DNA from 4 places in the Pantoea sp. X-Soil-ISGK-421 genome. Region 1 is predicted to be linked to each of the others. Evidence: riboswitches for the same ligand, from Rfam matches in the RefSeq annotation. Region 1 holds a riboswitch; each other region holds the start of a gene.
The links. Region 1 has a riboswitch for thiamine pyrophosphate ahead of AC6I8K_RS21755 (FAD-dependent oxidoreductase). Riboswitches for the same ligand answer to the same signal wherever they lie in the genome.

Region 1 (5,760 bases):
GCTGGCCGCCATCAGCACCGCCAGCGTGACGCCTGCGCCGACCCCCAGCAGCAGCGCCAGCACAATTTCCGCCAGCGTATAGAGCGTGTGATGCCACAGCAGTTGGCGATGCAGCCACAGCGCTTCGAGCACCGCCTGTGGCGCGGGCAGCAGGAAAGTGGGTACGCCGCTGTGACGTGCCAGCAACCAACCACCTAGCAGCACCACGATCAGGTAGATCGCGCTAAACAGTGTTTTCATGTGTATTCAATCGTGTGAAGAGTTGAGCCTGCGCCTGCAGCACCGCGGGATGGTCAAACGGACGCGGCACATCACCGGTGTGAACCGGCCAGCTTTCGATGTTCAGCGGCTGGCCTTGCAGCAGCAAAATATCATTGGCCATGCGGCACGCTTCCAGCGGATCGTGGGTGACCAGCAGCACGGTTTTGCCGCGCAGTAAATTGGCGGTCAGGGTTTGCAAACTGAGTTTGGTCATCACATCCAGCGTGGCGAAGGGTTCATCCATCAGCACCACTTCGCGCTGCGCATAGAGCGTGCGTGCCAGCGCTACGCGTTGCCGCATGCCGCCGGAGAGTTGATGCGGCGGCGCATGCGCCACGTCGCTGAGTTTCACCTGCTCCAGCAACGCCAGCGCACGCGCGCAATCCGGCTTTTCGCCGCTCAGCCTTGCCGACAGCATCACGTTGTCCAGCACCGTTAGCCACGGATAAAGCAGATCCTGCTGGCCCATCCACGCCACATTGCCGGTTAAGCCCTGCACCGCGCCCTGCTGCGGCTTGAGTAAACCGGCGACCAGCCGCAGTAGCGTACTTTTACCGATGCCGCTGCGTCCCAGCATGACGGTGGTCTTGCCGCCGCGCAGTTGCAGATTCAGCTGCTGGCACAGCGGCTTATCGCCCCAGCTAAAGCTGACATCGTTGAAAAGAATGTCCTGATTCATGGGCGATTGGCCGCCAGAATCGCAAGCTGGTGAAATCCGCGCTGCGCCAGCGCGGTCGCGGCCTGCGCGGCGCGAATGCCGCTGGCGCACACCAGCACGATGCGCTGCTGCGTGGGCGGCCGCCACGCCGCGATCTCCTGCGGCAAAATGCGCTCAACACGCTCTGCCACGCTGATCGGTGCTTCTTCACAGCTGCGCAGTTCTACAATGCAGTCGTCGGCGGCCAGCAGTGGCAGATCGATAAACGGCACCGCATGTTCCGGCTCTTCCGCGCCATCAAAGCGGAACTGGCGGAAGTGCCAGTTCACGAAGTCGCAATTCACCAGACAACCGAGCGGCGATGGCGGCAACTGCAGCAGCACGCTGAGCGCCATCTGCGCCTGCATCGCGCCGAGCGTCGCGACTGCCGGGCCCATCACCCCTGCGGTATTACAGTTCGCAGCCGATGATGGCAAGCGCGGGAACACCGCGCGATAGCTCGGCGATCCGCCACAGAATCCGCCGACGTAACCTTGCCGACCCAGCACCGAGGCGCTGATCAGCGGAATGCCTGCCAGCAGGCAAGCATCGGAAAGTTGGTAAGTCACGGCAAAATTATCTGCCGCGTCGATCACCAGATCGCATCCCACCAGTGCCTGCTGCACATTGCTGGCGCTTAGCGACTGCTGCAGCGCCTCGACCTGCACTTCAGGATTGCGCTGCTGCAAAGCCTGCTGCGCCCGCAGCACTTTGGGCTGGTCGATATCCTGCAGAGTAAAGAGTGTTTGCCGATGCAGGTTATGCAGCGCCACGACATCGTCGTCATACAGACGAATATGACCGACACCCGCGCCCACCAACTGCGGCAACAGTGTGGCGCTTAATCCACCCGCGCCCGCCACCAGCACGCGCGCGTTTAGCAGCCTCTGTTGCCCTGCCTCACCGATTTCCGGCAGCATCATCTGACGTTGATAACGTTGCATATTTAGCGGCCTCAACTTAAGTTGGCCAAGCCAAAGATCGGCGTGGACGCGCTCGCCATATCACGCTTCTCCATCAATCCGGCGCGGCGTGCGGCCTGTCCGGCTTCAATCGCCAGGCGGAAGGCGTTGGCCATGCCGATCGGGTCGCCCGCTTTGGCGACGGCGGTATTGAGCAGGATGCCATCGAAACCCATTTCCATCGCCTGCGCGGCCTGCGACGGCGCGCCAATTCCCGCATCAATAATCAGCGGAACATCGCTGAACCACGCACGCATCGCGCGCAGGCCGTCAATGTTACGCAAACCCTGGCCGGAACCGATCGGCGCGCCCCACGGCATCAACAATTCACATCCGGCCGCCAGCAGCTTTTCGCCAACGATCAGATCTTCGGTGGTATACGGGAACACCTGAAAGCCGTCTTCAGTGAGGATGCGCGCTGCTTCTACTAGCGCAAAAGGATCGGGCTGCAGCGTGTCGGCATGGCCAATGACTTCCAGTTTGATCCACGCCGTGTTGAACAGTTCCCGCGCCATATGGGCGGTGGTGACGGCTTCTTTCACCGTGTGACAACCGGCGGTATTCGGTAACACGCGGATGTTGAGGCCGGTCAATAATTCGCGGAAAGCCGCCCCCGCCGCGCCTTCGCGCCGCAAACTGACGGTAATGATGTCGGTGCCGGAGGCGGCAACCGCCTGCTGCAAAATGGCGGGCGAAGGATAGCCGGCGGTGCCGAGCAGGAAGCGAGATTGTGGATCAAAATCGTAGAACATCGCTTAACCTCCCTGCATCGGTGACAGCACTTCGAGCTGACAACCTTCGTCCAGCAGCTGTGTGTCGTACTGGCTTTTTGGCACAAAAGCCCCGTTGAAGGCAGTGGCAACGCAGGCTACATCAATTTGCTGCTCGATCAGCAATTCGCTCAGGCTCTTGGCCTGGGTGCTGATGGCGCGGCCGTTAAGCTGAATATTCATTTAAGTGCTCCCCGAAAAGGCGCTGCATTAGCTGCTCAGCCAGCATCGGTGCCAGCAGAAAACCGTGGCGATACAGGCCGTTGAGATAAAAGGTTTGGTTGTGATAATGAATTTCCGGCAGATTTGCCGGATAGGCCGGACGCAGTCCGCTGCCGCTCTCAATCACGCGCGCTTCGGCTAAGGCCGGATGGATCGCGTATGCGGCGCTGAGCAGCTCCATCATGGCGCGCGCACTGATGGCGCTGGCATCGTCGCTTTCGATCATGGTGGCGCCGAGCATGAAATGGCCGCCGCGACGCGGCACCAGATAGCAGGGAAAACGCGGATGCAGCAGACGAATCGGGCGGGAAAACTGCACTTCATCGCTGTGCAGGATCAGCATCTCGCCGCGCACCGCACGCAGGCGCGGCAGTTCAGGCGCGGCGTGGATGCCGCGACAATCGATAATCTGTCCACTCGGTGCAGTGCGGTTGAAGGGCACACCGCGCGCGATCAGCGTGTCACGCATCTCCTGCAGCGCCAGCCGCGGATCGAGGTGCGCTTCCTGGGCGAAAAACAGTCCGCGCGCAAAGCGTCCTTCCAGCGCCGGTTCGATGTCTGCAGGATCGATCCAGTGATGCTGCTCGGTCATGCAGGCGAAACGGTTGAGTTCCTGGCTATCGCGCGGTGGCGCAACCACTAACGTGCCCTGATGCTCAATGCTGCTGATGCGCGATTGCCACCATGCGGCGGCATGTTGTCCAAGGGTGATAACGTCGCGCGGCGCGCTTTCGGCTTCACACCAGGGCGCCAGCATGCCGCCAGCAAACCACGATGCCGGTTGGCGTGATTCATCGCCAATGACCTCGACGTCTTCGCCGCGTTCCGCCAGCAAGGTTGCCACGCACAAGCCCGCCACGCCGCAGCCGAGCACGCTCCAGCGGCTCACAGCGCCGGTTCCAGGATGTTCAAAAAGGGGGAATTCACATCGGCCTCTCAGTGTTAGCTGAGACCCGCAGATACAGGAGAAGGGAAATGGCGCAACCATCGAGCTTGCCTGAGCGCCAGACAGCCCGATGAAAAAGACTGTCAGTCTTCCTACGCCAGTATCAACTGGGTCAGGTTCAAAGGGTCGCTAAGCCGCGCAATGCGCAATTAGCCTCTCAGTCTCTTTGGCGAGACTCCCCCGACGCGTCTATTTGTATTGCAGGCGTTGGCCGCCGTCAAGTGCGCTATTCAGTCACCGCACATTCCGTAGCGGCGTAATTTATTGCGCGATAAATCGCGCCGCTACGGAATGTGCCAGCTGTGACAGCGGTTTTTACATCCTCACAGGCGAGCGTGAAGGCATTTATCGCTACCTGGACTTGGTGGATCACCAGCGTAACATATGGTATACAAACACATTATTTTATGCGCAAGAACAAATACAGGTGATGTCGGAATAACCATGAACAATATTAAAATTGCATTTATTAAAGCCGGCTGGCACAAAGAAATTGTCCATAACGCCCTGGTAGGTTTTGAAAAAGAATTAGCCGATCAATCCGTTGAAGCGGAATTAAAAGTGCTGGAAGTGCCTGGCGCATTTGAAATGCCATTGCTGGCTAAGCGTCTGGCCGAAACCGGCAAGTATGATGCGATTGTCTGCGCCGCGCTGGTGGTGGACGGCGGTATCTATCGCCATGATTTTGTTGCCGCTGCGGTGGTTGATGGCCTGATGAATGTGCAGCTGACCACCAACGTGCCGGTGTTTTCCGTTTCATTAACGCCACATAATTTCCAGCCGGTTGATGTTATCGAAAACTTCTATACCGAGCATTTCATTAAGAAAGGCAAAGAAGCGGCGCGCGCAGTGCTGGCTATTCACCATTTGTCGATTGACTGAATCATTAAAAAGGGAGCACCTCATCAGGCGCTCCCTTTTTATTTATGATGACTTTCTTTGGTTAATATTCAGAATAGTGCCAGCCTCGCCTCACTCAATGTTTCACACTCATCAAATGATTACGCTTCAATTGTCGGCGCGTTTCAGACGGATTGATATCGCACGCTTTAGGCAGTAACAGCGTAAAGATACCGGCAATCACCAGCGACCCCGCCAGCCAGCAAATCGCCACGTTTTGGCTGTACAGCAGCGTCATGATCCCGACTAAATACGGTCCGCAGAATCCGCCCAGATTACCCAAACCATTGATGACACCACGCGCGCTACCCGCGACTTCAGGCGCAGCAATTCGTCCGGGAATCGACCAGAACGGGCTGGTTGCCGCTTTGAGGAAGAAGCCGCACACCACCAGCGCAATATAGGCCGCCACCACATTGTCATGCAGTACCACCGAAGCCAGCAATGCCGCGGCAAAGCAGAACAGCGACACCATCACCCACAATCGGCGCTTACCGGTGCGATCGCTTAACCATGAAATGGCGTAGATGCCGAGCACGGTGGCGACAAAGGGGATCGCCGCCAGCAGACCGACGCCCGCCATATTGGTGCCGGTGAGATTTTTCAGGATACTTGGCAGCCACAGTGTGTAACCGTAATCACCGGTTTGATAAAAGAAGTTGAGCGCCACTAACTTCATCAGGCCCGAGTTGCGGAACACCGCTTTCAACGGCGCTTTGCTAACCGGTTCCTTTTGCAGGTGCAGTGCTTTTTCGCGCGCCAGTTCGCGCAACAAATATTCTTTTTCACGGGCCGGTAACCAGCGCGCCTCTTCTGGACGATCGGCGATCACCAGCCACCACACCAGCAGCACCACGGCAGAAAGCAGGCCTTCAATAATAAACAGCCAGCGCCAGTCCAGCACATTGATGATGTAACCGGAAATCGGTGCGGTGAACATGCCGCCTAACGGCGCGAACATCATGACAAAGGCGTTGGCGCGCCCCAGCTCTTTTTCCGGGA
Region 2 (5,760 bases), on a different replicon from region 1:
CCCACGTTGATGATTACGACGTGGATGTGATTGATACCCAGAGCGCCATCAAGCTGATTCCAGCGGTGAAAGAGGGCGGTCTGCACGCGATTGAAACGGCATCTGGCGCGGTATTGAAATCTCGCAGCATCATCATTGCCACCGGCGCACGCTGGCGCAATATGGGCGTGCCGGGTGAAGAGCAGTATCGCACCAAGGGCGTGACTTACTGCCCACACTGCGACGGTCCGCTGTTTAAAGGCAAACGCACCGCGGTCATTGGCGGCGGTAACTCTGGCGTGGAAGCGGCTATCGATTTGGCAGGCATTGTTGAGCACGTTACGCTGCTGGAATTTGCCAGCGAAATGCGCGCCGACAAAGTGCTACAAGACAAACTGCGCAGCCTGAAAAACGTCGATGTGATTCTGAATGCACAGACCACCGAAGTGAAAGGCGACGGCAGCAAAGTCACCAGCCTGACGTACATCGACCGTAATAACCAGACCAGCCACGAAATCGCGCTGAGCGGTATCTTCGTGCAGATTGGTTTGTTGCCAAATACCACCTGGCTGGAAGGTGCGGTTGAGCGCACCAAAATGGGCGAAATCATCATTGATGCCAAGTGTGAAACCAGCCTGAAAGGCGTGTTCGCGGCCGGCGACTGCACCACGGTGCCGTACAAGCAGATCATCATCGCCAGCGGTGAAGGCGCGAAAGCCTCACTCAGCGCCTTTGATTATTTGATTCGTACCAAACCGGCTGAATAAGTTTTTGCGATAGCCACGCAACAGCCCTGCAATCTGTGTTGCAGGGCTTTTTTTATATATGGATGTTGCTAACCCAACCAGCGTTTTGCTTCGGCATCACTGATATCGCGGTAATACACCTTGTTCAGATATTCGCCGCATCGTTTACAACGCGCTTCAATGTGAGTGGAAAAATAAGTTCTGCCGGTGGGAGAAATCGCGCCCTTGCGGGATATTTGGATGTTGTGCCATTTATGCGCATGTGGAATAAAGCTGAAGAATTTTAATTTCATTATCGCTACCGGAATCGAGTGGGCGGGGTTTCTCTTCAAATCCGGAGGGCTATTAGGCCGTTTTTTGCGCAAAATGAGCTTGATATTTATCAAGTTGAAATGAGTCTTGTCTCAAATGATTGGTTTTTAATTGGCACTCAACAGCGCCACTTTCATCACATCGGCTGATTTACAAGCTTCAACGCTGCCATTATCCTGTCTGCGGCATGAAGCAACACCTGCATGCTATGACTCGGGGTGCCCCTGTAAACAGGGCTGAGATACACCCGCTGACCTGATCTGGATAATGCCAGCGTAGGGAAGTCAGATGCCTGACCGCATTCGCCTTCTTGATCGCCGGTTGGGAGCCTTATGAAAAAGCCTGACCTTCTTTCCCCTGCGCAACTCGCGCACTCACTGCAACTGCTGCGTCAGCAAGCGCCACTGGTGCACTGCATGACGAATGACGTGGTGCAAACCTTTACTGCCAATGTGCTGCTGGCGCTGCAAGCCTCGCCTGCGATGGTGATCGATCCTGAAGAGGCGGCACAATTTGCGGGTTTTGCCGATGCGTTATTGATTAACGTCGGCACGCTAACGCGCAATCGTCGTGATGCCATGTTAGCGGCGGTGCAAGCCGCGCAAAGCGCAGGCACGCCGTGGACGCTGGATCCGGTGGCGGTCGGCGCATTAACGCTGCGCACCGCCTTCTGCCAACAGTTGCTGAGCCTGCAACCGGCGGCGATTCGCGGTAATGCTTCAGAAATTCTCGCCCTGGCGAACCAGGCAAGCGGCGGACGCGGTGTGGACAGCCTGCATCATGCGGATGCTGCGCTAAGTGCGGCCCAGCAACTGGCAGGTGATTACCAAACCGTTGTAGCGGTTACCGGTGAAGTCGATTACGTCACTGACGGTGTGCAAACGCTGGCCATTCCCGGTGGCAGTCCGCTGATGACGCGCGTGGTGGGCACAGGTTGCGCGCTGTCGGCGGTGGTTGCCGCCTTTAGCAGCTTACCGGGCGATCGCCTGCAACATGTCGCTGCGGCCTGCCGCGTGATGTCGCTGGCCGGTGAGCTGGCCGCGCGTAAAGTCGAAGGGCCGGGCAGTTTTGTCGCCGCGTTCCTTGATACGTTGTGGACGCTGGAGGTGAATGCATGAAACGCATCAACGCGTTAACCATTGCTGGCACCGATCCGAGCGGCGGCGCGGGTATTCAGGCCGACCTCAAAGCCTTTTCCGCGCTGGGCGCTTATGGCACCAGCGTTATCACTGCGCTGGTGGCACAAAACACCTGCGGCGTGCGGTCGGTCTATCGCATCGAACCTGATTTCGTTGGCGCACAACTCGATTCGGTGCTGGATGATGTGCGCATCGATGCCGCTAAGATTGGCATGCTGTCAGAAACCGCGATTGTCGAAGTAGTGGCAGAGCGGCTAAAACGGGCCCGTTTGCCGTTTGTGGTGCTGGATACGGTGATGATCGCCAAAAGCGGCGATGCGCTGCTGTCGCCGGATGCGGTAGCCAGCGTGCGCGAATTGCTGCTGCCGCAGGTGTCGCTGATCACGCCAAATCTGCCGGAAGCCGCCGCGCTGTTGGGACGCGTGATGGCGCAGGATGAGAAAACCATGTTGCAGCAGGGCGATGCGCTGCTCGATCTTGGCTGTGAAGCGGTGCTGATGAAGGGCGGACATCTTAGCGATGCCGAAAGCCCGGATTGGCTGATTACCCGCGACGGACGTCAGCGCTTTACCGCGCCACGTGTTAACACGCGTCACACGCATGGTACGGGGTGTTCGCTGTCGGCGGCGCTGGCCGCATTGCGTCCGCGTCATGATGATTGGGTGACGACGGTGGCAGAAGCCAAAGCCTGGCTGCAGCAAGCGCTGCTGCACGCCGATTCGCTGGAAGTAGGAAAAGGCATTGGGCCGGTGCACCATTTCCATCAGTGGTGGTAGGGCGTAACGCCAGATTGCCGCTTTTTCATTGCGCATCCGTCTGAAAAATGGAGTCAGCAATTTGCCTGCCTGGTGCATTCCGGTCCAGGCTGTTGGGGGCGAATCGGCAACGGCCGGTTCCAATCCAGCCATTTATCAGGAGCGAACATGACGGACATCGAACAGTTATTGGGCAAAGAAGCGGACAGCCTTCTTCAACATCGCTGCATGACTCTTCCAGCGGATAGCCTCTATTTACCCGGCGCGGATTATGTCGATCGCGTCATGATCGACAACAATCGCTCTCCCACCGTATTACGCAATATGCAAACGCTGTACAACACCGGACGTCTGGCGGGCACCGGCTATTTATCGATTCTGCCGGTCGATCAGGGCGTTGAGCACTCAGCGGGCGCCTCCTTTGCCGCCAATCCGGCCTATTTCGATCCGAAGAATATTGTTGAGCTGGCGATTGAAGCCGGCTGTAACTGCGTGGCATCCACCTATGGCGTGCTGGCCTCGGTGGCACGCCGCTATGCGCATCGCATTCCGTTTATGGTGAAGCTGAACCATAACGAAACCCTGAGTTATCCCACCCAATACGATCAGACGTTGTATGCCAGCGTTGAGCAGGCGTTCAATCTGGGCGCGGTGGCGGTTGGCGCAACGATCTACTTCGGTTCTGAACAATCGCGTCGGCAGATCGAAGAGATCTCGGCAGCCTTTGAACGTGCGCATGAGCTGGGCATGGTGACGGTATTGTGGGCTTATCTGCGTAATGATGCTTTCAAGAAAGAGGGCGTTGATTATCACGCCAGCGCCGATTTAACCGGCCAGGCCAACCATCTGGCGGCCACCATCGGAGCGGATATCGTTAAGCAGAAGATGGCGGAAAATAACGGTGGCTATAACGCGGTGAAATTTGGTCATACCGATGAACGCGTGTATAGCAAACTGACCACAGAAAACCCGATTGATTTGGTGCGTTACCAGTTGGCGAACTGCTATATGGGACGTGCGGGATTGATTAACTCTGGCGGTGCATCGGCCGGAGAAACCGATATCGCGGAGTCGGTGCGTACCGCCGTGATTAACAAACGTGCTGGCGGCATGGGGCTAATTCTCGGGCGTAAAGCGTTTAAAAAGTCGTTGAAAGAGGGCGTGCAGCTGATTAATGCGGTGCAGGATGTGTATTTGTCAAAAGACGTTACCATCGCTTAAATGTGAGAAAGGTCGCCATGAATGGCGACCCTACGTTCACAGAGCTGGGTTATCGTAGGGTGCGCATTCATGCGCACCTGCATAACCAGGCAATTAATTGCTTAAGTGAGCTGCATTACGCCATGAATGGCGAGCTCTCAAATTAAGGCGCTTCAAACCACTCGCTGTTACGCTCGGCAATCGGCGTGATGGTCATAATCATCTCCTGCAAATGGCGGCGCATCGCGGTTTCAGCCGCCTCGACATCATGTGCTTTCAACGCGCTATAGATATCTTCATGCTGCTGAATTAAACGCTCCGGCGGTGACACTTCGCTCAACGTCAGAAAACGCACGCGGTCCATGGTGGCTTTGATGTTCTCCACCGTTTCCCATGCCAGCAGGCAGTTAATCCCTTCAGCAATCAACCGGTGAAACTCATCATCCAGCGTTAAAAATGCCTGGCTGTCATGACGCTCAGCGGCGAGACGCTGCAGCTGTAAGTTATGCTCCAGCGCCATCAATCCCGTCGCACCGATTTCCTGCGCAGCGCGGCGTACCACGGCGATTTCTACCGCTTCACGGATAAAGCGACCATCGGCCACACGCTGGGCGGAGATCTTGCGAACGAAGGTTCCGCGCTGCGGTAAAACTTGCACCAACCCGGCCTCTGCCAGCTTGATAAAGGCTTCACGCACCGGCTGACGTGACACGTTAAAACGCGCCGACACTTCCTTCTCCGACAGCAGCGAGCCCGGATGAATAACGCAGGTCACAATATCTTTGCGCAGATAACGATAGATCTGCTGATTTACCGGTTCGCTGGTGGTTATGGTATAGGCAGTCGACATGCAGCAATATCCGTATTACGGCTGGCATCTGCCAGCCCGTTAAGAAAGGTTCAGTCTAATCAGCACGCTGCGTCTGCGCTACACATTTGTGCAGGCGCTTAGCCTTGTGTGACGAGGCTTTGAACCGTGGCGCGCGCGCCCTGTTGTACCAATTGCAGATACAGTTCGGTTACGCGAGAGACCAGTACGGTTTCCTTCAGCAGATCGTCGCCGAACACGGCGTTTAGGCCGAGCAACGCCTTAACGCGCGCCGCACCTTCCTCACTGTTAGCCACGATGTCTGCCAGCTGATCTTTCAGTGGATCGCGGATCTCAATGCTTTGACCTTGCTCATCCACGCCGCTGACGTAGCGCATCCAACCGGCAACGCCCAGCAACACGAAATCGCACGAGGTACCCTTGCGCAGATGCCAGCGTGCGCTATCCAGCAGACGCTGCGGCAGCTTTTGTGTACCATCGGTGGCGATTTGATAGGTGCGATGTTTGATGGCGCGGTTCTCATAACGCGCAATCAGTGAATCGGCGTACGCCTCGAGATCGACGCCCTGGGTGCGCAGCGTCGGCGCCTGATCCTGCAACATCAATGCGCGTGCCGCCTGACGATAGCTGGCATCGGCCATACAATCGCTGATGTGCTCATAACCGGCGAGAAAACCGAGATAGGCCAGGAATGAGTGGCTGCCATTGAGCATACGCAGCTTCATCTCTTCGAACGGCAGCACATCGCTGACCAGCTCAGCGCCCGCGTTTTCCCATGCCGGACGACCGTTGACAAAGTT
Region 3 (5,760 bases), on a different replicon from region 1:
CAGAAATCCCTTTGCGGTTAAAAATGGGTAGAGAAAAGAGGGTAGAAGATTCTACAGCAAAACGAAAAAAGCCAGCAGATAAAGCGCTGCTGGCGGTGAAAATGCACCCTACTCAGAAAAGGTTCCACATTGGCGGAACCGCTGTTAGAGCGCCATTCATTGCTGAATGCCTCCCGCTCTTCCATTGCCGGGCAGTATGCCTCTAATATGAGGCAGGAAAAACTGAGCGATTCTGAGAAGGAGTTCCCCTTTTATGTCCTCTGCACGTCTGCAACAGCAATTCATCCGCTTATGGCAAAGCTGCCAGGGCCAGGATCAGGAAACGACCTTGAACGCGTTGGCCGAACGGCTGCATTGCTCGCGTCGGCATATGCGTAACCTGCTCAACGCCATGCAAGGTGAAGGCTGGCTGATTTGGCAGGCGGAAGCGGGACGTGGCAAGCGCTCAATGCTGAGTTTCTGCTACACCGGCTTGGCACTCCAGCAACAGCGTGCCGAGGATCTGCTGGAGCAGGATCGTATCGATCAGCTAGTACAGTTAGTGGGCGATAAAAATCAGGTGCGCCAGATGATCGCGGCACATTTAGGCCGTAGCTTTCGGCAAGGCAAACACATCCTGCGCGTGCTTTATTATCGTCCGCTGCCTAATCTACTGCCCGGTTCGCCGCTGCGCCGTTCAGAAACCCATCTGGCAAGGCAAATTTTCAACGGTCTGATGCGTATAAATGAGGAAAAGGGGGAAATCGAGCCCGATATTGCGCATCACTGGCAGCAAACCTCACCGCTGCACTGGCGCTTCTTTCTACGCCCGGCGATTCGTTTTCACCATGGCCGTGAACTGGAGATTGACGATGTCATTGCCTCACTGGAACGCGTGCGCAGCCAGCCGCTGTTTTCACATATCGAAAAGCTGCATTCGCCCGCGCCCTGGACGCTGGATATCCATCTTAGTCAGCCCGACGATTGGTTACCATGGCTGCTGGCAAGCGTCAGCGCGATGATCCTACCGCGCGAATGGCCGACCCTACGTCAGTTTTCTCGCCAGCCGATTGGCACCGGGCCTTACAGCGTGGAGCGTAATCAGCAGACACAGCTGAGAATTGCCGCCTTTGATGACTATTTTGGCTATCGCGCGCTGATTGATGATGTGTCGATTTGGGTGCTACCCGAGATCAGCGATGAACTGGTGTATGCCGGGGTAAAACTGCAGGGCGAAACCGCGGATGAAAAATCGGAAGAGAGTCGACTGGAAGAAGGCTGTTATTTTCTGCTGTTCGATCAGCGTTCTGCCTTGGGCCGCGACGCGCATTTCCGCCGCTGGGTGAGCTATCTGTTCAACCCCATCGCCTTATTAAATCATGCTGGCGTTGGCTATCAGCGTTACTGGTTCCCGGCCTATGGCCTGCTGCCGCGCTGGCACCATCGCCGCGATCTCACACCTGCCGACAAACCGGCAGGATTAACCCAACTAACGCTGAGTTGGTATAGCCATCACGTCGAGCATGAAGGCATCGCCAACGCGTTGCGCCCGCTGCTGGCACAGCACGGTGTGGAGTTAATCACGCGGGAGGTGAGCTACGAAGTGTGGTTTGAAGGCAAAAGCGAAAGTGACATTTGGCTCGGCAGCGTCAACTTTACCCTGCCGCTGGAGTACGCGCTATTCGCCCAACTGTTCGAGCTACCGCTGATGCATCACTGCATCCCGATTGATTGGCAAGGCGATGCGGCGCGCTGGCGGCAGAAAGATTTACCCCTTGCTGAATGGAGCAAACAATTGATCGACAGCGACTATCTGCACCCTCTTTTTCATCATTGGCTGCTGCTGGAAGGTCAACGCAGTATGCGTGGCGTGCGACTGAATACACTCGGCTGGTTTGATTTCAAATCGGCCTGGTTTGCACCGCCGGAGCTGTAAATAGGTGACCATAAATGGCGACCCTACGTTTAAAGAACGCGGTTTCGTAGGGTACGCATTCATGCACACCGAGCAGAATGGAACAAGACTTCCGGCCCATGATCCTTTCACGCTGTCCTATAAATGACTAGAATGAGCCGTTCTCAACGGGGTGCCTTGATGTCAGGGCTGAGAGAAACCCGTCGAACCTGATCCGGCTAATACCGGCGTAGGGATTTGAGATGTATCACTCCTCAGATCCTTTGCGACTCAACTTATCTTCTCCTCAAGGAGCGCAAAGTGTTAAACAAAGTTCTGCCTGTGTTGCTGCTGGTTGCTGTACCGGCTTTCGCAGCCAAACCGATTCTGACCGTTTACACCTACGATTCATTCTCTGCCGATTGGGGTCCCGGCCCGGCGGTGAAAAAAGCCTTCGAAGCGCAGTGCGACTGCGAGCTGAAGTACGTGGCGCTGGAAGATGGCGTGTCACTGCTCAATCGCGTGCGAATGGAAGGCAAAAACAGCAAAGCCGATGTGGTGCTGGGACTGGATAACAATCTGGTGCAGGCGGCAGAGAAAACCGGCCTGTTTGCTAAAAGCAGCGTCGATACACACGCTTTGCAGCTGCCGGATGGCTGGCATAACGACACCTTCATCCCGTTCGACTATGGCTACTTTGCCTTCGTCTACGATAAAAACAAGCTGAAGAATCCGCCCAAAAGCCTAAAAGAACTGGTCGAAAGCCCGGAAAAATGGCGCGTGATCTATGAAGATCCACGTACCAGCACGCCGGGCCTTGGCCTGTTGCTGTGGATGCAGAAAGTCTATGGCGAAAACGCGCCTGACGCATGGCAGAAGCTGGCACAAAAAACCGTTACCGTTACCAAAGGCTGGAGCGAAGCTTACGGTCTGTTCCTGAAAGGCGAAGGCGATCTGGTATTGAGTTACACCACGTCTCCGGCTTATCACATCATCGAAGAGAAGAAAGAGAACTACGCCGCGGCCGAATTCAGCGAAGGCCACTATTTGCAGGTGGAAGTTGCCGCACAACTCGCCAGCAGTAAACAGCCCAAGCTGGCGCAGCAGTTCATGCAGTTTATGGTTTCTCCTGCCTTCCAGCAGACCATTCCCACCGGCAACTGGATGTATCCCGTCATCAAAAGCGATCTTCCTGCCGGTTATCAAGCGCTACAGGTGCCCGCTAAAGCGTTGCAATTCACGCCAGCCGACGTGGCCGACCATCGCGCCGCATGGATCAGCGCATGGCAACGCGCCGTTAGCCGCTAATGCCAGGTTGGTTAATTCCCGGTTCGCTCACCGCGCTATTGCTGTGCGCGGTAGCGCTGCTGGCGTTTGGCGCCTTGGTGATGGTTGCACCGGCCACCGACTGGCGCGCGCTGCTCGACGACAGCTATCTGCATCATGTGCTGCTGTTCTCGTTTGAGCAGGCGTTGCTCTCAGCGCTGCTGTCGGTGCTGCCCGCGATTCTGCTGGCACGCGCGCTCTATCGTCGCCGTTTCCCTGGCCGCAATCTGTTGCTGCGCCTGTGCGCCATGACGCTGGTGCTACCGGTGCTGGTGGCGGTGTTTGGCTTGCTTAGCGTTTACGGTCGCAGCGGCTGGCTGGCGCAACTGTGCGCGGCCCTCGGCTTTGACTACCACTTTTCGCCGTACGGCCTGCAGGGCATTCTGCTGGCGCACGTCTTCTTTAACCTGCCGCTGGCGACGCGCCTGCTGTTGCAAGCGCTGGAGAGCATTCCCGGCGAGCAGCGGCAAGTCGCCGCCCAACTTGGCCTGCGCGGCTGGAATCTATTTCATTTGCTGGAGTGGCCGTGGCTACGCCGTCAGATTTTGCCCACAGCGGCGCTGATCTTTATGCTCTGTTTCGCCAGCTTCGCCACGGTGCTGGCGTTGGGCGGCGGTCCGCAGGCCACCACGCTGGAGCTGGCGATCTATCAGGCGCTGAATTTCGATTACGATCCGGGTCGCGCGGCGCTGCTGGCAATGTTACAGCTCGGCTGCTGCTTGCTACTGGTATTGCTGAGCCAGCGCTTTAGCAAAGCCATTCCCGCCGGAAGCCAAAGCATTCGTGGCTGGCGCGATCCGCAGGATTCATGGCATGCGCGCGTTGCCGATACGGTATTGATTGGCCTGGCGCTGCTGCTGCTGTTACCACCGCTGGCAGCGGTGGTGGTGGATGGTTTGCGCGGCGGCGTCGCCGGTGCGCTACAACAAGCGGCGCTCTGGCAAGCCACCTTTACCTCGCTGCGTATCGCCGTGGGTGCCGGGGTGCTCTGTGTGGTGCTGACCATGATGCTGCTCTGGAGCAGTCGCGAACTGCGTCAGCGGCAGAATATGATCGCCGCGCAGGCGATGGAAATGAGCGGCATGCTGATTCTGGCGATGCCGGGCATCGTGCTAGCGAGCGGTTTCTTCCTGCTGTTCAACGCCACCATCGGGCTGCCACAGCGCGCCGATGGCTTGGTGATCTTCACCAACGCATTGATCGCCATTCCCTACGCCATGAAAGTGCTGGAGAATCCGATGCGTGATATCAGCGCCCGATACAGCCAGCTGTGTTCCTCACTCGGCATCGCGGGTTTCAACCGCTTGCGACTGATTGAATTGCGCGCGCTGAAACGCCCACTTGCTCAAGCGCTGGCGTTTGCCTGCGTATTGTCGATCGGTGATTTCGGCGTTGTCGCGCTGTTTGGCAGCGCCGATTTTCGCACGCTGCCCTTCTATCTGTTCCAGCAGATTGGCGCCTATCGCGGCGCGGACGGTGCCGTCACCGCGCTGCTGCTACTGTTACTCTGCTTGCTCCTCTTTACACTGATGGAAAAATTACCGGGCCGCCATGCTGACACTGAATAACCTCACTTACCTTTATCAGCATCTGCCGATGCGCTTCAGTTTTACGGCGCAGGCGGGTGAACGTCTGGCGATCCTCGGCCCGAGCGGCGCAGGCAAAAGCACCTTGCTGAGCCTGATTGGCGGCTTTTTGCCGATCAATCAAGGCGCGCTGGTGATGAACGGCGTTGATCATACGCACAGCGTGCCATCAGCGCGGCCGGTGTCGATGCTGTTTCAGGAGAACAATCTTTTTCCGCATCTGACGGTGCAGCAAAACATGGCGTTGGGTTTACATCCGGGCCTGAAACTGACGCGCGATCAGCAGCAGCAGCTGGCCGACATCGCAGAACAAACCGGCCTGCAGCCGATGCTAGCGCGTTTGCCGGGTCAGCTCTCCGGCGGTCAGCGTCAGCGCGTGGCGTTGGCGCGTTGCCTGTTGCGCAATCAGCCGATTTTACTGCTGGATGAGCCCTTTTCCGCGCTCGATCCGGCGCTGCGTGGTGAGATGCTCCAGTTGGTGCGTTCGGTGTGCGAAAGCCGCAACATCACCTTGTTGATGGTGTCGCATAGCCTGGAAGATGCGCAACAGATTGCGGCGCGCAGTTTGGTGATCGTTGATGGGCGCATTTACTGGGATGGCAGCACGGAGAGTTTAGTGCGGGGCGAAAGTGAAGCAGCCGCCATCCTTGGCGTGCAACGTCGTTAAGCGAAGAACACTTTCCCTAACAGCTGGCGGAAGATCGGCATCATCGGATGGAACTGGATGGCGATAAACGCGCCCAGACCGATCGTCGCCATTAACGGTGCCAGCCAGCGCAGGCGCGCGGTCGGCAGATATTTCGTTGCCCAATCAACGGTTTTCCCGCTGCGCCACCAGCGCCACAGTAACCAGCCACCGAGCCACAGCAGCAGCGCCACCAGCAGCAGTAACCATTTAAAGTTGCCGCCCTGTGCCGCCTGCGGCACATCAATCGCCACGCCCGCCAAAATGCCCGGCATCAAATACGCTGGCGG
Region 4 (5,760 bases), 530 kb from region 1:
ACCAGTCCCGAGCATAAGTTGCGTCTGGTGAAAGCGCTGGAGAGCAGCGGTGAGATCGTTGGCATGACCGGTGATGGCGTCAATGATGCGCCCGCACTGAAGCAGGCCAATGTCGGTATCGCGATGGGCATTAAAGGCACTGAAGTGACCAAAGAGGCGGCAGATATGATCCTCGCCGATGACAACTTCGCCACTATCGCTGCGGCGGTGAAAGAGGGCCGACGCGTCTACGATAATCTGAAGAAAACCATTCTGTTTATCATGCCCACCAACCTCGCGCAGGGATTGCTGATCATCATTGCGATTCTGATGGGCAACTTGCTGCCGCTGACGCCGGTGCAGATTTTGTGGATGAACATGGCGACCTCAGCAACGCTGTCGTTTGGTCTGGCATTCGAACCGGCAGAACGCAACATCATGCGCCGACCGCCGCGTAACGCGCGCAGCCCGGTGATGGATGGTTACGCCATCTGGCGCGTGATCTTCGTGGGTCTGCTGATTTCAATTAGCGCCTTTGTGCTGGAAGCCTGGCTGCAGCCGCGCGGCTACACGCCGGAGTTTATCCGCACCGTGTTGCTGCAGATGCTGGTGACCGCGCAGTGGGTTTACATGCTGAACTGCCGCAACAGTAACGGGTTCTCGCTGGATGCAGGTTTGCTGAAAAACCGGGGTATCTGGCTGGTCACCGTGGTGCTTATCGCGCTACAGGCGATGATTATTTATGTTCCGCTGATGAACACGCTGTTTGGCACCACGCCGCTGCCGTTTAAATACTGGCTGATTTCGTTGGCGGTAAGCGCCGGAATCTTTGTGCTGGTGGAGATAGAAAAGCGTTTGACGCGAGGATGGCGTGTAGCAGGTTAAGTGCTGGCTGAGAGATATTCCTTGTACGTTAGAAATTCCGCTGCGCATGCATCGGCTGGCTAACAGCATGCCGGTACGCAGTGGCGCGCCAGTGGAACTTGAACGCATTGTTGAGGTGCTGAGGGAGAGTAAAAGGTATATCGATGGACTGCAGCGCAACGATGGCTAAATCAGGCATATCAGGGCGTTAAATCCGCACCGCTGGAAGGACAATCTCTTTCAGCGGTGCGGATTCAGTCAGATTATTTCTTAGGAATTTCTGAAATCTCTTTCACGTCACTCTTATTCATTTGCTGCTTCACGCCATTGGCATCCACATAACCCAGCAGGCCGGTTTCCGCATCCTGTGGTTTGCCATCAGTTACGATGGTGCGACCATCATTGGTGTGGATAGCGTAAGAAGTACGCGTACATCCGGTCAGTGCGGACAGGGCAATCACTGCAGTAATAGAAAGCAAAATTGATTTTTTCATTAGTCTCTCCAGACAGTTATAAGGATATTAATTATCCAGTTCGCTCATGTTGGTAATCTTGTCGCGATTGATCTGCTCAGTTTTACCGGTTTGCGCATCCTTATAGGAAACAAGGCCCGTGTCGCTGTCGATTTGCGGCTTGCCAGACGTCACGATAGTGCGTCCGTCGGTAGTCTTAATGGCCTGATTAGAAGAACACGCTGACAATGTCATTGCCATAAAGGTGCCAAGAAATGCGGTTGCTAATACTGTTTTTTTCATCGTGATGAGTTCCTTTCAGTGGAATAAGTTTTAACTACCTAAATAGCTTAGAACATTTTTCCGAAACAGCCAGAAAGCGGGGTATTAACGCAACTGGCTATCCTTACTTCCGCGACGATTGTAACCGCTGTTCGCCGCCTGTTTTTTATCCATCTTGCTTTGACAGTTCACGCAATAACGCACGCCCGCTAACGCCGCGCGACGCGCTTCCGGGATCGGTTCACCGCACTCATCGCAAAACTCAGCGCTTTCGCCGTGACCGAGATTTTCGCGGGCGCGGGCTACCGCATCATCAACCGTGGCATCAATTTGTTTGTGAACCGCACCGTCTTCCGACCAACCGCCAGCCATACTTCACCTCCATAAAAACGTATAGGAAAAGTATAAGACACGGCGCGATTAATGCCGGGCAGGTGGGAATGACTGCGTTAATCGCCACCACTTTTAACAGGGTTGACACATCATCGGGCGCCACCCTAGACTGCGGCTTGTTCCAAGGGGTGCTCTGTTAAGGGGCTGAGATTCTACCGGCTGGCGTGTCTGCGCTGGCAACGTAGTGACCCTCCGAACCTGATCCGGCTAATACCGGCGTAGGGATGCGGAACCGCAGGGCGACAGTACGCCCTGATTCCCTCTTTGTGCTTTGTAGCGGACAGTTCGCGCTCTTCAGGCGATGCCTGGGAGTCTCTGCGCAATCGCAAAGGTGGCTATGCACATGAACGAAACCCAAATCATCCAGGCTCTGCTGGCATTCCTGCAGCGCGAAGATGCCTCAGACGACGATTTCAACCAGCTGGCCCTTGAAATCTTCGCCTACCAGTTCACCCATAACCCACCTTATCGCCGCTTCGCCATCCAGCGTGGCCGCACGCCCCTGACGGTGAAAAGCTGGCGCAATATTCCCGCCATTCCGATTACCGCCTTTAAAGATTTGACCCTCAGCTGCCGACCCGTCGACGAAATGGCAGCCATTTTTATGACCAGCGGCACTACCGGCACGGTAAAAGGGCGCAGCTACCACCCAACGCTGGAAGTGTGGAAACATTCAATGCTGCTCAACTTCCGCCGCCGCTTTATGGCAGGCAGAGCACGTATCCGCATGGGCATTTTGTTCCCGGACCCGGTGGTGATGCCGAACTCCTCGCTGGCTACCTATCTCGATGTGGCGCTACAGGAATGTGGTACGCCAGACAGTGCAGTGATGGTGGGCGAGCAGGGTCTCGAAACCGAACTTCTGTTCAACGCGCTGGAGCAGACCGAAGCTCGCGGCGAGCCGTATGCGCTGCTGGGTGCAAGCTACAGCTTCGTGCATCTGCTCGATGAAATGCAGCGCCAGCAGCGGCGCTTCTCGCTGCCTGCAGGCAGTCGCATTCTGGATACCGGCGGGTTTAAGGGCCAGTCACGCGAAATGGGCGCGGAAGAATTCTACGCATCGCTCGCCGCCGCATTCGGCATTCCGCGCCAACACTGCATCAACATGTACGGTATGACCGAAATCAGCACGCAATTCTACGACTCGGGGAATGAACACTGCCCGCCGGTGAAATCAGGACCGCACTGGATCCGCACGCGTGTGGTCAATCCGCTTACCGGTGATGATGTGCCGGAGGGCGAGATTGGCGTGCTGGTGCATCACGATCTGGCGCATTTCAACTCGGTTTCCGCCCTGTTAACGGAAGATGCCGGTGCGATCGTGCCTGGCGGATTTCATCTGCTGGGACGCGCGACCGGTGCTGATGCCAAAGGCTGTTCATTGACCATGGATGCGTTTCTCGCCGGCGCGCGGGCTCCGCTGTGAAAGAAATTGCCGGTCATCTGCCGGGCCTTTCCATTGATGACGTGCAGTGGCACACGCTGAATTTCAGCCATCACGGCGAAAATCTTGAGGTTTGCGTTCCGCAACTCAATGATGAGCAGATAAACGCTCTTTCTGCGCGCATCCGCGCCAACGCCCGCGCCTACCTCTGCCAGCTAAGCGTCGCGCAGATCATTGCCGTCGTTGATCAAGCGGTAGTGCGACTACTTGATCGCCAGCATCCGTTACGTATCAAGGCTGAAAAGCTGCTGCCGATTATCACCGGTTACGATGCCGAAATGGTGCGCCTTGGCCTCACCGGCTACCTGAAAACTTTCCGCCAGCCGCAGCTGAAACGCTTTCTGGCGGAAGATTTCGCCGATCCTCAAATGCTCGACGATTTCCAACCGCGCCCTAAAGGCGGTTTCGCGCGGGCATTTGGCCCGCAGCTATTGATGCACATCTGGGCGGGTAATGTGCCCGGTTTGCCGCTGTGGAGTTTGATCTGCGGTCTGCTGGTCAAAGCGGGCACCATTGGCAAACTGCCGGGCAATGAGCCACTGATGGCGAGCTGGTTCGCGCAATTGCTGGCGGAAATCGACCCAAAACTGGGCGAGTGCATCGCAGTAGTGTGGTGGAAAGGTGGCGATGCGCAAACCGAGCCAACGTGGCTGCGCCAGCCCGATGCGGTGGTGGCTTATGGCGGAAACTCAACGCTGGCGGCGATCCAACAGCGTTTGCCTGTCACCACCCGCTTTCTGCCACACGGCCACAAAATCAGCTTTGGGCTAGTGGCGAATTCAGCGCTGAATTCACGGCAGGGCGCTGAACTGGCGCGTCGCGTGGCTCACGACGTGATGTGTTACGACCAGGCGGGTTGCTACTCGCCGCAGATGCTGTTTGTTGAACGCGGCGGTAAGGTGTCGCCAAATGAGTTCGCCAGCTATATCGCCCATGAACTTGCCGCACTGGCGCATAAACATCCCCGCCGTCCGCTGGCTAGCGAAGAGACGAACAGTATTGCCGCGTGGCGTAATGGCGAGGAGATTCGCGCACTGCGTGGCGATCGCACGCTGTATGGCGATGCGACAGAGAGTTGGGCGGTGGTGAGCGTTGATCACGCGGAAGCGTTATTGCCTGGCGCCCTTGGGCGCACGTTAAAAGTGGTGTCAGTTGATGCGCTGAATGAGGTGATCGATTTGCTGGCGCCGCAGCGGCATTTTCTGCAAACCGCCGGCGTAGCGGCCGCGCCGCAGGCGTTGTTCCGCATCTCCGCTCTGCTCGGGCAAGTGGGCGTCACCCGCATCGCCGGGTTTGGCAATATGACCTCGCCGGAAGCGGGCTGGCATCACGACGGGCGTTTTAGTTTGCTCGATCTGGTGACCATCACGGAAATTGAGCAGGGCGCAGAAACGGCCGCCGAACATTACGCCCCCTATGCGGACTAACGTGGCCCCGCACCGTAGCGGCGCAATTTATTGCGCGTGACGATATAAGATCTTATTTCTACTGGAGCAAAACATGAAATTCTCCAACCAGACAGTTTTAGTGACAGGCGCCAGCCGAGGTATTGGTGCGGCAATGGCTAAAGCGTTCGCCGCAGAAGGCGCGTTTGTGATGGTGAACTATCTGCGTAATGCTACGGCGGCTGAAAGCGTGGTTGAGGCGTGTCGCGCACTGGGCGGGGACGCGCTGGCGATTGCCGCAGATGTCACGTCTGAGCCGCAGGTCTACGCAATGATGGAGCAAATCGTCAACACGACCGGCCGACTCGATGCGGTGATCAACAATGCCTTTGCGCCTTACGTTTTCGACACCGAGAATCGTCCGCGTTTCTGGGAAACCGCGTGGTCAGGATATCAGTCGCAGTTCGATGGCTCGGTTAAAGCCGCTTATAACGTCTGCCAGGCGGCGCTGCCTTTAATGCGTACGCGAGTGCGTGGCAGCATCGTTAATCTGACCAGCGATCTGGTGGCGCGTCCCTCAGTGCCGTATCACGATTACATCACGGCTAAAGCCGCGTTGACCGGCTTTAGCCGTACGCTGGCGACGGAGCTGGGGCCGCTGGGCATTCGTGTTAACTGCGTCGCGCCCGGCCTGGTTTATCCCACTGATGCCAGCCAGGCAACGCGTGAAGCGGTGCGCGATCTCCTCACCACGCAAACGCCGCTGCGCCGCATTGCGTGCCCGGAAGATGTCACTGGCCCGGTACTGTTTCTGGCCTCCGACTGGAGCGAATTTGTCACCGGGCAAACGTTATACGTCGATGGCGGATTAGTGATGAATTAACCCGTGGGGTCGCCATTCAGGGTAAAACTGAGTTGCCTTTTTGCGCATTGTTCACCGGGAACATGCCTGCGGTGACAA

Region 2: another riboswitch for thiamine pyrophosphate. It lies ahead of thiM (hydroxyethylthiazole kinase); the one in region 1 lies ahead of AC6I8K_RS21755 (FAD-dependent oxidoreductase).
Region 3: another riboswitch for thiamine pyrophosphate. It lies ahead of thiB (thiamine ABC transporter substrate binding subunit); the one in region 1 lies ahead of AC6I8K_RS21755 (FAD-dependent oxidoreductase).
Region 4: another riboswitch for thiamine pyrophosphate. It lies ahead of AC6I8K_RS19420 (LuxE/PaaK family acyltransferase); the one in region 1 lies ahead of AC6I8K_RS21755 (FAD-dependent oxidoreductase).

What each region holds. Positions count from the first base shown of each region.
Region 1 is NZ_AP035980.1:664,313-670,072, forward strand. Features, by position in the region: gene AC6I8K_RS21730 (ABC transporter permease) at 1-240, opposite strand, end outside; gene AC6I8K_RS21735 (ABC transporter ATP-binding protein) at 224-940, opposite strand; gene AC6I8K_RS21740 (HesA/MoeB/ThiF family protein) at 937-1,902, opposite strand; gene AC6I8K_RS21745 (thiazole synthase) at 1,914-2,672, opposite strand; gene thiS (sulfur carrier protein ThiS) at 2,676-2,873, opposite strand; gene AC6I8K_RS21755 (FAD-dependent oxidoreductase) at 2,857-3,801, opposite strand; TPP riboswitch at 3,931-4,050, opposite strand; gene AC6I8K_RS21760 (6,7-dimethyl-8-ribityllumazine synthase) at 4,303-4,740, shown strand; gene AC6I8K_RS21765 (MFS transporter) at 4,835-5,760, opposite strand, start outside.
Region 2 is NZ_AP035979.1:2,667,791-2,673,550, reverse strand. Features, by position in the region: gene ahpF (alkyl hydroperoxide reductase subunit F) at 1-746, shown strand, start outside; gene AC6I8K_RS12450 (hypothetical protein) at 815-1,018, opposite strand; TPP riboswitch at 1,242-1,336, shown strand; gene thiM (hydroxyethylthiazole kinase) at 1,370-2,155, shown strand; gene thiD (bifunctional hydroxymethylpyrimidine kinase/phosphomethylpyrimidine kinase) at 2,152-2,952, shown strand; gene fbaB (class I fructose-bisphosphate aldolase) at 3,100-4,152, shown strand; gene AC6I8K_RS12430 (GntR family transcriptional regulator) at 4,295-4,981, opposite strand; gene AC6I8K_RS12425 (mannitol dehydrogenase family protein) at 5,080-5,760, opposite strand, start outside.
Region 3 is NZ_AP035979.1:736,317-742,076, reverse strand. Features, by position in the region: gene sgrR (HTH-type transcriptional regulator SgrR) at 254-1,915, shown strand; TPP riboswitch at 2,053-2,148, shown strand; gene thiB (thiamine ABC transporter substrate binding subunit) at 2,195-3,181, shown strand; gene thiP (thiamine/thiamine pyrophosphate ABC transporter permease ThiP) at 3,181-4,767, shown strand; gene thiQ (thiamine ABC transporter ATP-binding protein ThiQ) at 4,751-5,452, shown strand; gene AC6I8K_RS03290 (DedA family protein) at 5,449-5,760, opposite strand, start outside.
Region 4 is NZ_AP035980.1:137,276-143,035, forward strand. Features, by position in the region: gene AC6I8K_RS19400 (cation-transporting P-type ATPase) at 1-864, shown strand, start outside; gene AC6I8K_RS19405 (YgdI/YgdR family lipoprotein) at 1,107-1,337, opposite strand; gene AC6I8K_RS19410 (YgdI/YgdR family lipoprotein) at 1,365-1,598, opposite strand; gene AC6I8K_RS19415 (DksA/TraR family C4-type zinc finger protein) at 1,683-1,949, opposite strand; TPP riboswitch at 2,085-2,212, shown strand; gene AC6I8K_RS19420 (LuxE/PaaK family acyltransferase) at 2,314-3,396, shown strand; gene AC6I8K_RS19425 (acyl-CoA reductase) at 3,393-4,841, shown strand; gene AC6I8K_RS19430 (SDR family oxidoreductase) at 4,915-5,682, shown strand.